One region of the Bradyrhizobium sp. AUGA SZCCT0169 genome, then DNA from elsewhere that is predicted to be linked to it. Evidence: predicted binding sites of a transcription regulator. Region 1 holds the regulator's gene; the other holds the start of a gene.
The links. The regulator HrcA, encoded in region 1, represses chaperone genes, less so after heat shock. The targets are predictions, from matches to a motif close to GTTAGCACTCNCNNNNNGNGAGTGCTAAC.
Positions count from the first base shown of each region.

Region 2: the regulator HrcA is predicted to act here: its motif matches at 2,787-2,815, upstream of JQ609_RS17950 (co-chaperone GroES).

Region 1 is NZ_JAFCMC010000015.1:85,848-90,782, reverse strand. Features, by position in the region: gene JQ609_RS18815 (AraC family transcriptional regulator) at 1-671, shown strand, start outside; gene JQ609_RS18810 (VOC family protein) at 744-1,178, shown strand; gene grpE (nucleotide exchange factor GrpE) at 1,206-1,805, opposite strand; gene hrcA (heat-inducible transcriptional repressor HrcA) at 1,999-3,087, opposite strand; gene JQ609_RS18795 (AI-2E family transporter) at 3,241-4,935, opposite strand, start outside.
Region 2 is NZ_JAFCMC010000014.1:78,671-83,605, reverse strand. Features, by position in the region: gene JQ609_RS17965 (MFS transporter) at 7-1,344, shown strand; gene JQ609_RS17960 (cupin domain-containing protein) at 1,459-2,034, opposite strand; gene JQ609_RS17955 (usg protein) at 2,194-2,481, opposite strand; gene JQ609_RS17950 (co-chaperone GroES) at 2,858-3,175, shown strand; gene groL (chaperonin GroEL) at 3,267-4,913, shown strand.

The sequences.
Region 1 (4,935 bases):
CGCTCGGCCGAAAGCCCGATGCGGCCGACCGGCAGCCGAGCTTCGCCGCGGGCCTCTATGCCGGGCCTGTTCATATCGAGTCCGATGGCGGCGCCGAATGCGTGCAGGTGGATTTTACCCCGCTCGGCGCCTATCGCTTCTTCGGCGGGGGCGTGGTCGACCTCGTCGCGAGAATGGTCGATATGTCGGACGTGCTCGGCCGCGAGGGCCGGCAATTGCGCGAGCGGCTGGGCGCGACGGCTTGCTGGCAACGCCGCTTCGACCTGCTCGAGGACTTCATCGCCGGCCGCGCCAATCATCTGCCGTCGCCGGAGATCGCGTTCGCCTGGCGCCGGCTGGCGCGTACCGCGGGCAGCGCGCGGATCACGGCGCTGGCCGGCGAGATCGGCTGGAGCCGCAAGCATCTGGTCGAACGTTTTCGATCCGAGCTCGGCCTCGCGCCCAAATCAATCGCGCGCATGATGCGCTTTGATCGGGCTTGCCGGCTGGCGCGCAGCGGGACGGCGCCCGGCTGGGCCGGGATTGCCGCCGAGAGCGGCTTTGCCGACCAGGCCCATCTGGTCCGCGAATTCGGCGAACTGGCGGGCGAGACGCCGACGGCCTGGGCGCAGCGGCTGGCGCTGATCGACAGCCGACTGACACGCCCGAACGAAGCGTTTTCGGACTGGTAACAAATCTTCAAGCCTACGCCACGCCGTATCAGCATACTGACACGGTGAAGCCAAAAGGTACGGAGTTTGTCCATGACCAATGCCAACGACGCGCAGCGCATCTATCCGACGATGCGCTGCAGGGATGCCGATGCGATGATCCGCTGGCTCAAGGATGTGCTGGGTTTCACCGAGCATGTCGTCTACCGCAGCGACGGCGTGGTGCAGCACGCGCAACTTGCCTGCGGCGCTTCGCTGCTGATGCTCGGTCAGGCCCGCGACGATGAGTACGGCAAGTTGGTCGGCGACATCTCTGGCCGGCGCACCGACGCGCTTTATGTCGCCGTCGAGGACCCCGACGCGCTGTGCGCCAGGGTGAAGGCATCAGGCGCCAAAATCGAAATGGAGCTGCACAACACCGACTACGGCAGCCGCGATTTCGCCTGCCGGGATCCGGAAGGCAATCTCTGGAGCTTTGGCACCTACTGGCCGAAGGCGCACGAGAAGCCGACGGATGCGCCGGCCTGATCGCAGCCTTGTTAGATTGCGTCCGCCTCAGGTCGTGATGTCGGCGGCGGGCGCCGCCTTGGCGCCGCCCTTGGACACGCCGACCAGCGCCGGACGCAGCACGCGCTCGCCGATCATGAAGCCGGCCTGCACCACCTGCACCACGGTGCCCGCCGGCACCGACGTGTCAGGAACTTCGTACATCGCCTGCTGGAAGTTCGGATTGAACTTCTCGCCGGACGGATCGAATTTCTTGACGCCGTTTTTCTCCAGCGTGTTGAGCAGCGACCGTTCGGTCAGCTCGACGCCTTCGATGAACGCCTTCAGCGCCGGGTCGGCCGATTCCTTCATTTCAGCGGGAACCGCATCCAGCGCGCGTTGCAGATTGTCGGCGATGTCGAGAATGTCGCGCGCGAAGCCGGTGATTCCGTAAGCCCGCGCATCGGCAACTTCCTTGGCGGTGCGTTTGCGCAGATTTTCCATCTCCGCCAGCGTGCGCAGCATCTTGTCGCGCGCTTCAGCCGCTTCCTTCGTCAACGCCTCGACCGATCCTTCTTCGGGATCGTCGGGCATGATGTAGGGCTTTGAGACCACGGGCTCGCCGCTCTGGGCCGCCGCGTCATCATTCGGCCGGTTGGGATCGGTCATAAGTCTGCCTTCTCAAAAGAACCGTTCGGGTAAATGGGGATTTGCTGCCCGGGATATCGTGCTTTAGCGGGCGAAAATCAAGCGTTCCATGGCGTTTTCGAGCGATACCTGCACCGGTCCTGATCCGGGGCGGGCCCCGGTTCGCGCCAGGAAAGGCGTCAAAACAACAAAGCGGAGCTTTTTTCGGGCCGGATCAACCACCCAGCATCCGGCTGACGATGCGCGCGGCATAGTCCACCGTCGGAATCACCCTTGCATAGTTGAGCCGCGTCGGACCGATCACGCCGAGCACCCCGACGATGCGGCCCGCGGCGTCGCTATAGGGCGCGATGATGGTGGAGGAACCGGACAGTGAGAACAGCTTGTTCTCCGACCCGATGAAGATCCGCACGCCCTCGGCGCGTTCGGCGCGACCGAGCAGATCGATGACGCCGCGCTTGGTCTCGAGATCGTCGAACAGCGATTTCACGCGCTCGAGATCCTCCAGCGCATGCAGATCCTCGAGCAGATTGGCGTGACCGCGCACGATCAATTGGCGGTCTTCGCTTTCGCCGCCGGACCAGCTCGCGATGCCGGCCGCGATGATCTTCTGCGTCAGCTGATCGAGTTCGGCGCGGCTTTGCGTCAGCGCGGTTTCGAGTTCGAGGCGCGATTCGGCAAGGGTGCGGCCGCGAATGCGGGAATTGAGGAAATTGCTGGCTTCCGTCAGCGCCGACGAGGGAACGCCGGGCGGCAGCGTCAGCACGCGGTTTTCGACCTGGCCGTCCTCGCTGACCAGCACCACCAGCGCGCGTTCCGGCTCCAGCCGCACGAATTCGATGTGCTTCAGCCGCGAATTGGATTTCGCTGTCAGCACCACCGCGGCGGCACGCGTCAGGCCCGACAGCCGCGTCAGGGCTTCGCCGAGCGCCGCCTCGACCGATTGCGCGCGGCCGACGGAGGCAAGCTGGGTCTGGATCGACTGCCGCTCGTCTTCGGTGAGGTCGCCGACCTGCATCAGGGCGTCGACAAAGAAACGCAGGCCGAGTTCCGTGGGCAGGCGGCCGGCCGAGGTATGCGGCGCGTAGATCAGGCCGAGCTGTTCGAGGTCCGACATCACGTTGCGCACCGAGGCCGGCGACAGCGGCATCGCGATCAGGCGCGAAATGTTACGCGAGCCGACCGGCTCGCCGGTTGCGAGATAACTCTCGACGATTTGACGAAAAATGTCGCGCGAACGCTCATTGAGCTGGGCCAGCCCGGCATTCGGCGCAATCAGGCCAATCGGATCGTGGTGGGCCACCAATTACTCCCTCGCTAAGCCTCTAATCTGTCTATCCGGAGGCCCGGTGACAAGCACGCATTTGGGAGGCGGTCTTGGGTGTTATGGACCGTTTGGTTCTGGAGGCTTTTGGGGATTGGAACAGCGTGTTCCGCTCGATTGGCGCTGCTCAGGCTACTGGGGCACCTCCTGCCCGACCGTCGCCGATGAGGCAGCGGGTGCCGGTTTCACCGACGCTTCCTCGTCGGCGTCACTCGTTGTAATGGTGGCTACGACATCGCCGGCCATCGTTTCAAGCAATGCGACCTCGTTTTCTTCCAGGGTGCGGGGTGCGGAGTCGAGAATGCATAGCGCTCCGATTACCAGACCGTCCGCTGCGCGTAGCGGCGCCCCGGCGTAGAAGCGCATGTCCCATTGCTTGATCGTCTCGTTATCGGCAAAGCGCGGATCGCGCTCGATATCCGAAATCACCAACGTCCCGTCGTTGGCTACAACGTAGTTGCAGATCGCGTGTTCGCGGTCCATCGGCAGCAGCGTGCCTGCATCGTCGGTGATCGCAGCTGGCAATTTTCCACTTTGTCCGACGAAGTATTCGCGCTCCTTGTCGATGGTGGTGATCACGGCAACGCTGGTGTTGAACACGTCGGCCGCTCGCTTGGCGAGTGCATCCAGGGCTTCGCGCTTGTCCCCTTCCAACACCCCGGTCGCTTTCAGCGCGTCGACACGCTCTGCGTCATTGTCAGGCACGGCGGCCTGTTGGGCTGCCTTGGCCTCTTCAGGATCGACGATGCGGTGAATACGGCGAACCGCCTCCTCAACCGAAGTCACGGCGGCATCGGCTTTGAGCGTTTCAAGAGATTCGTCGGTCAACAGTTCCGGCGGCGCGTTCCATAGCGCTAGAACGATGCGCACATCCGGCCATCGTCTTCGCAGCCGCCGGCAGGCGTGGCGAGCGGGGATCGCTGGATCCGGCGCAAAATAACTGAGGCATACAATGTCCGCGCCCTTCAGATCGAGCTTGGCCAGATAGTCGGCATTGACGCTTGCAGCGGGTTGGGAAGCTGCGGCAATCCCTTCGAAAGCGAGCGCATGGGCCAGCATCTCGCCGCCGAGGGCATCGATTTCCCATTTCCCTCCGATGCACAGGACCCTGGGCTTTGCCTCCGCACTCAGGGAGGAGGGGTATTCGTCTCTCAGATCGTCGAGCAGCGTGTCCATTCCGCTTGCCAGGCGCAGGCGGTGCTCGGCGCTTGCGTTCTGGAGATACTCCTCGCTTGCCAGACGAAGGACCTCAATGCCGATTGCGTCGTAGAATGATATGACCGAAGATTTTTCGATCTCGGCGCTTGCGATCTCGACAGCTTCGTCGGCATCATTTGCAATCAGCCGCTGATAGATGCGGGCCGGAACATCCAGTGCAGGCGTCGAGCCGAGCATGGTGTTGAGGAAGCGGAACTGCGGCAGATTGCGCCCGAGGACCAGCAGACAAACCGTGAGAGGGGTAGAGAGGATCAGCCCCACGGGCCCCCAAAGCGCTGTCCACAATATCGCCGAGGCGATGAGCGATATCGCCGACAAGCCGGTGCTGGATCCATATAGCAGCGGCTCGACGATGTTGTTGCTGATCAACTCGAGGATGACGATCAGCGCAACGGTCCAGAGCAGCATGCTCCAGCCGCTGTCGACGGCAAAGGCGAGCGCGATCGGAAAGATCGCAGCAATCAGCGGGCCAACATAGGGGACGAAGCGCATGACCGCGCCCACGGCGCCCCACAGCAGGGCGCCTGGTACACCGATGAACCAGAGGCCGGCCGCTAGCGGCACGCCGTAGCTGATATTTACGAGTAACTGCATCAGGAGATATCTGCT
Region 2 (4,935 bases), on a different contig from region 1:
AGGAGAATGCCACTGTCCGCGCGCCCGAACCCATATCCCAAAGATTCTGCCAAAGATCTTGGCAAGGATTTTGCCGGTGAGACGCGGGGCGCGCCGTCCATCGATGAACGCGGCGACACGTCACCGCCGCCGCCGGCATCGCCCGAGCCGCACCCTTCGGCGCAAAGCCAGCGCGGCCTCGACTGGTTCATCTTCTTTCTCGCCGACGTCCAGACCGGCTTTGGTCCGTTCGTCGCGGTGTACCTCACGACGCAGAAATGGACCCAGGTCGAGATCGGGCTGGTGCTGTCGATCGGCGGTATCGTCGGGCTGATCGGCCAGATGCCGGGCGGCGCCATCATCGACGCTGCCCGGAGAGAACGGCTGGTCGCCGGTTTCGCGGTCGCGGCGATCGGAGTCGCGGCGCTGGCCTATGCGGCATGGCCGATCTTTCCCGTCATCGCGGCAGCGGCGACATTGCACGCCTTGGCGAGTTGCGTGCTCGGCCCGGCGATCGCCGCGATCAGCCTTGGATTGGTCGGACCGGCCGCGATCGGCGAACGGCTCGGGCGCAATGCGCGGTTCGCGTCAATCGGCAACGGCGTTGCCGCGGCGCTGATGGGGGCCTGCGGCTATTTCATCTCCAGCCGCTCGGTGTTTCTCGCCACCTTCGTTCTGGTGATCTTCACCATCATAGCGCTATCCCGGATCAAAGATCGCGAAATCGATCCGGAACAGGCCCATGGCGCGATCGTCCGCGCCAAGCCGGACCCCGAAGCCACCAGCGTGCTGCATCTGCTGCGCCAGCGCCCGCTGCTGATCTTTGCCGGCGCCGTGATGTTGCTGCAGCTCGCCAACGCGGCGATGCTGCCCTTGATGGCCGGCATCGTGACGACGCGTTCGACCCAGTGGGCGCCGGTGCTGATCGCGGCGTGCATCATCCTGCCGCAGGCAATCGTGGCGCTGACCTCACCTTCGGTGGGCCGCAAGGCGCAGCAATGGGGCCGCCGGCCACTGCTGCTGATCGGCTTCACCGCGCTCGCCATCCGCGGCGTTCTGTTCGCAACCGTCACCGATCCCTATCTGCTGGTCGCCGTGCAATTCTTTGACGGCGTTACCGCCGCAGTGTTCGGCGTTCTCATCCCGTTGACCGTCGCCGACATCGCCTTCGGCAGCGGCCATTTCAACCTCGCCCAGGGCGTGGTGGGGACGGCGGTCGGCATCGGGGCTTCCTGCAGCAATGTCCTGGCCGGCTATGTCAGCGACCATTTCGGACACAGCACGGCCTTCCTCGGCCTGTCCGCGATCGGATGCTTAGGGCTTTGCCTGATCGCGTTCGTGATGCCGGAAACGAAACGGGCGTGAGGCCCCTTCGTCATTCCGGGGCGTGCAAAGCACGAGCCCGGAATCTCGAGATTCTCAGGTGCGCAATTGCGCACCATAGTTCGACGCTACGCGTCGCCCCGGAATGACGGCGTCTTACGTCCCCAATTCCACCGTCTTGAACTCCGCCGGCAAAATCACTTCCAGCAATTCGACGTCGTCGGAATAATTCAGGATCAGATGCCTGATGCGCGGCGGTTGGGTCCAGCAGCCGCCCTCTTTCATCAAGGTCTCGCCCTGGCCTTCCATGTAGGTCTTCACCCAACCCTTGAGCACATAGACCATCTGGAATTCGACGTCGTGATAATGCAGTTTTGAAACTTCCTCGGGGTTGCAGGGTCCGATCAGCCGGATCACATGCGCCTGCGCCAGGCCATGGGTCGCCGCGGCAATGCCGAGATCGCGGTACTGTGCATAGGTACGCAGGCCGTCGGCCTTGAAATCCTCATCGCGGTGATGACTGATGGCGATGCGCTGTTTCGGCCGAGCCTTCGGCTTTGCTACGGCCTTGGCCGCTGGCTTGGCTGCCGCCTTCGATTTGGCCGTGGCGACGCGGCCTTTTGATGCGATGGTCTTGCGGGCTGTGGATTTGGCTGCCGTGCCGAGGCCCGTCCATTTCTTCTTCACCGCGGTTTTGGCTGCGGCTTTCGATGTCGCTTTTTGCTTGGCCATTTTTCTTGCCTCCCCTGATCGTTTGGTGGGGAGAGGCTAGCACAAAATCGGTTTCGTAGGGTGGGTTAGCCGAAGGCGTAACCCACCGTTGATGCAGCGACTGATGATGGTGGGTTACGGCTTCGCCTAACCCACCCTACATACTACAATCCTTTCCGCTCAATGCAGCCTGAACACGCCGTCCACGGCGCGAAGCTCGGCCGGCTTGATCAGCTTGGAATGCGCGACCGTGACCGAATACAGCGGGCCGTCGAGCTTTTCCTGCCAGAAGGCCAGAAAATCTTTCAGCGCCGGAAATTTCGGAAACAGATCGTAATTCTGCCAGACGTAGGTCTGCAGCAGCGAGGGATGATCCGGCAGCCGATAGAGAATTTCCGCCGTCGTCAGCCCATAACCCAGCACCTGCTTCCGGAAATCGTCGGAAACAACCCCAACCCGCGAGACCATGCCAACCTCCATTGTCGGAAGCGCATTTCACGTGGTGGCCACACCGAGCCACCCCGGCGGAGATGCGCTCACATGAGAGAAATGTGACGCACGATACCAACCCATCACAAGCCTAAATGTTTAATGAACTGTTGAAAATTCATGCGTTAGCAGCAGCTTACCGCACGTGCTAATACGGGGTCGGCGGGCGTTTACCGTGATTAATCATGATGAATGAAATTGGCAGCCGTCATATTTGAGTGCCAATTTTTCTGCTAGAAGCCCTTGTCCCCCGAACAAGACTGGCCTAAATCACCCGCAGCCGGGCTGGCACTCGCCTGCCCGGACTGCCAAGACGCCAAAATCGACAACATTTGCAAAAGTTTAGGAGGACTGCATGAAATTCCGTCCGCTTCACGACCGCGTCGTGGTCAAGCGCATCGACGCCGAAGAGAAGACTGCTGGCGGCATCATCATTCCGGACAGTGCCAAGGAAAAGCCCTCGCAGGGCGAAATCGTCGCCGTGGGCCCGGGCGGCCGTGACGAAGCTGGCAAGCTGATCCCGATCGACCTCAAGGTCGGCGACCGCGTTCTGTTCGGCAAGTGGTCCGGCACCGAGGTCAAGATCGACGGCCAGGAGCTGCTGATCATGAAGGAAAGCGACATCATGGGCGTCCTCACCGACGTTCCCGCGACCAAGAAGAAGGCCGCCTAAGCCAAAGTCCGCACACGCTCACCGCTGAGGAGCGCCTGCGCGGCGCCCCTCGAAGAGGTGAGACACCAAGTTCAACTCAGGGAAATCAAATATGTCAGCTAAAGAAGTCAAATTCGGCGTTGATGCCCGCGACCGCATGCTGCGCGGCGTCGACATTCTCGCCAATGCCGTGAAGGTCACGCTCGGCCCCAAGGGCCGCAACGTCGTGCTCGACAAGTCGTTCGGCGCTCCCCGCATCACCAAGGACGGCGTCACCGTCGCCAAGGAAATCGAGCTCGACGACAAGTTCGAGAACATGGGCGCGCAGATGGTGCGCGAAGTCGCCTCCAAGTCCGCAGATGCTGCCGGCGACGGCACCACCACCGCAACCGTGCTCGCGGCTGCGATCGTCCGTGAAGGCGCCAAGTCGGTTGCCGCCGGCATGAACCCGATGGATCTGAAGCGCGGTATCGACCTGGCGGTGGAAGCCGTGGTCGCCGACCTCGTCAAGAACTCCAAGAAGGTCACCTCGAACGAGGAAATCGCCCAGGTCGGCACCATCTCCGCCAACGGCGACGCCGAAATCGGCAAGTTCCTCGCCGACGCCATGAAGAAGGTCGGCAACGAGGGCGTCATCACGGTTGAAGAAGCCAAGTCGCTCGAAACCGAACTCGACGTCGTCGAAGGCATGCAGTTCGACCGCGGCTACATCTCGCCCTACTTCGTCACCAACGCCGACAAGATGCGCGTTGAAATGGACGACGCCTACATCCTGATCAACGAGAAGAAGCTCTCCTCGCTGAACGAGCTGCTGCCGCTGCTCGAAGCCGTGGTGCAGACCGGCAAGCCGCTGGTCATCGTCGCGGAAGACGTCGAAGGCGAAGCTCTCGCCACCCTCGTCGTCAACCGTCTGCGTGGCGGCCTCAAGGTCGCGGCCGTCAAGGCTCCGGGCTTCGGCGATCGCCGCAAGGCCATGCTGCAGGACATCGCGGTGCTGACCGGTGGTCAGGCGATCTCGGAAGATCTCGGCATCAAGCTCGAGAACGTCACGCTGCAGATGCTCGGTCGCGCCAAGAAGGTGATGATCGACAAGGAAAACACCACCATCGTCAACGGCGCCGGCAAGAAGGCCGACATCGAAGCGCGCGTGCAGCAGATCAAGGCGCAGATCGAGGAAACCACCTCGGACTACGACCGTGAGAAGCTGCAGGAGCGTCTGGCCAAGCTCGCAGGCGGCGTCGCGGTGATCCGCGTCGGCGGCGCGACCGAAGTCGAAGTCAAGGAACGCAAGGATCGCGTGGATGACGCGATGCATGCGACCCGTGCGGCGGTTGAAGAAGGCATCGTGCCGGGCGGCGGCGTCGCCCTGCTGCGCGCCTCCGAGCAGCTCAAGCGCATCAAGACCGCGAACGACGACCAGAAGACCGGCGTTGAGATCGTGCGCAAGGCGCTGTCCGCGCCGGCCCGCCAGATCGCGATCAACGCAGGCGAAGACGGCTCCGTCATCGTCGGCAAGATCCTCGAGAAGGACCAGTACAACTACGGCTTCGACTCGCAGACCGGCGAATACGGCAACTTGGTCTCCAAGGGCATCATCGACCCGACCAAGGTGGTTCGTGCGGCGATCCAGAACGCAGCGTCGGTTGCGGCTCTCCTGATCACCACCGAAGCCATGATCGCCGAACTGCCGAAGAAGAACGCCGGCGGCGGCGCAGGCGGCATGCCCCCGGGCGGCGGCATGGGCGGCATGGACTTCTAATCCAGCCATCCAGGCGAACGTC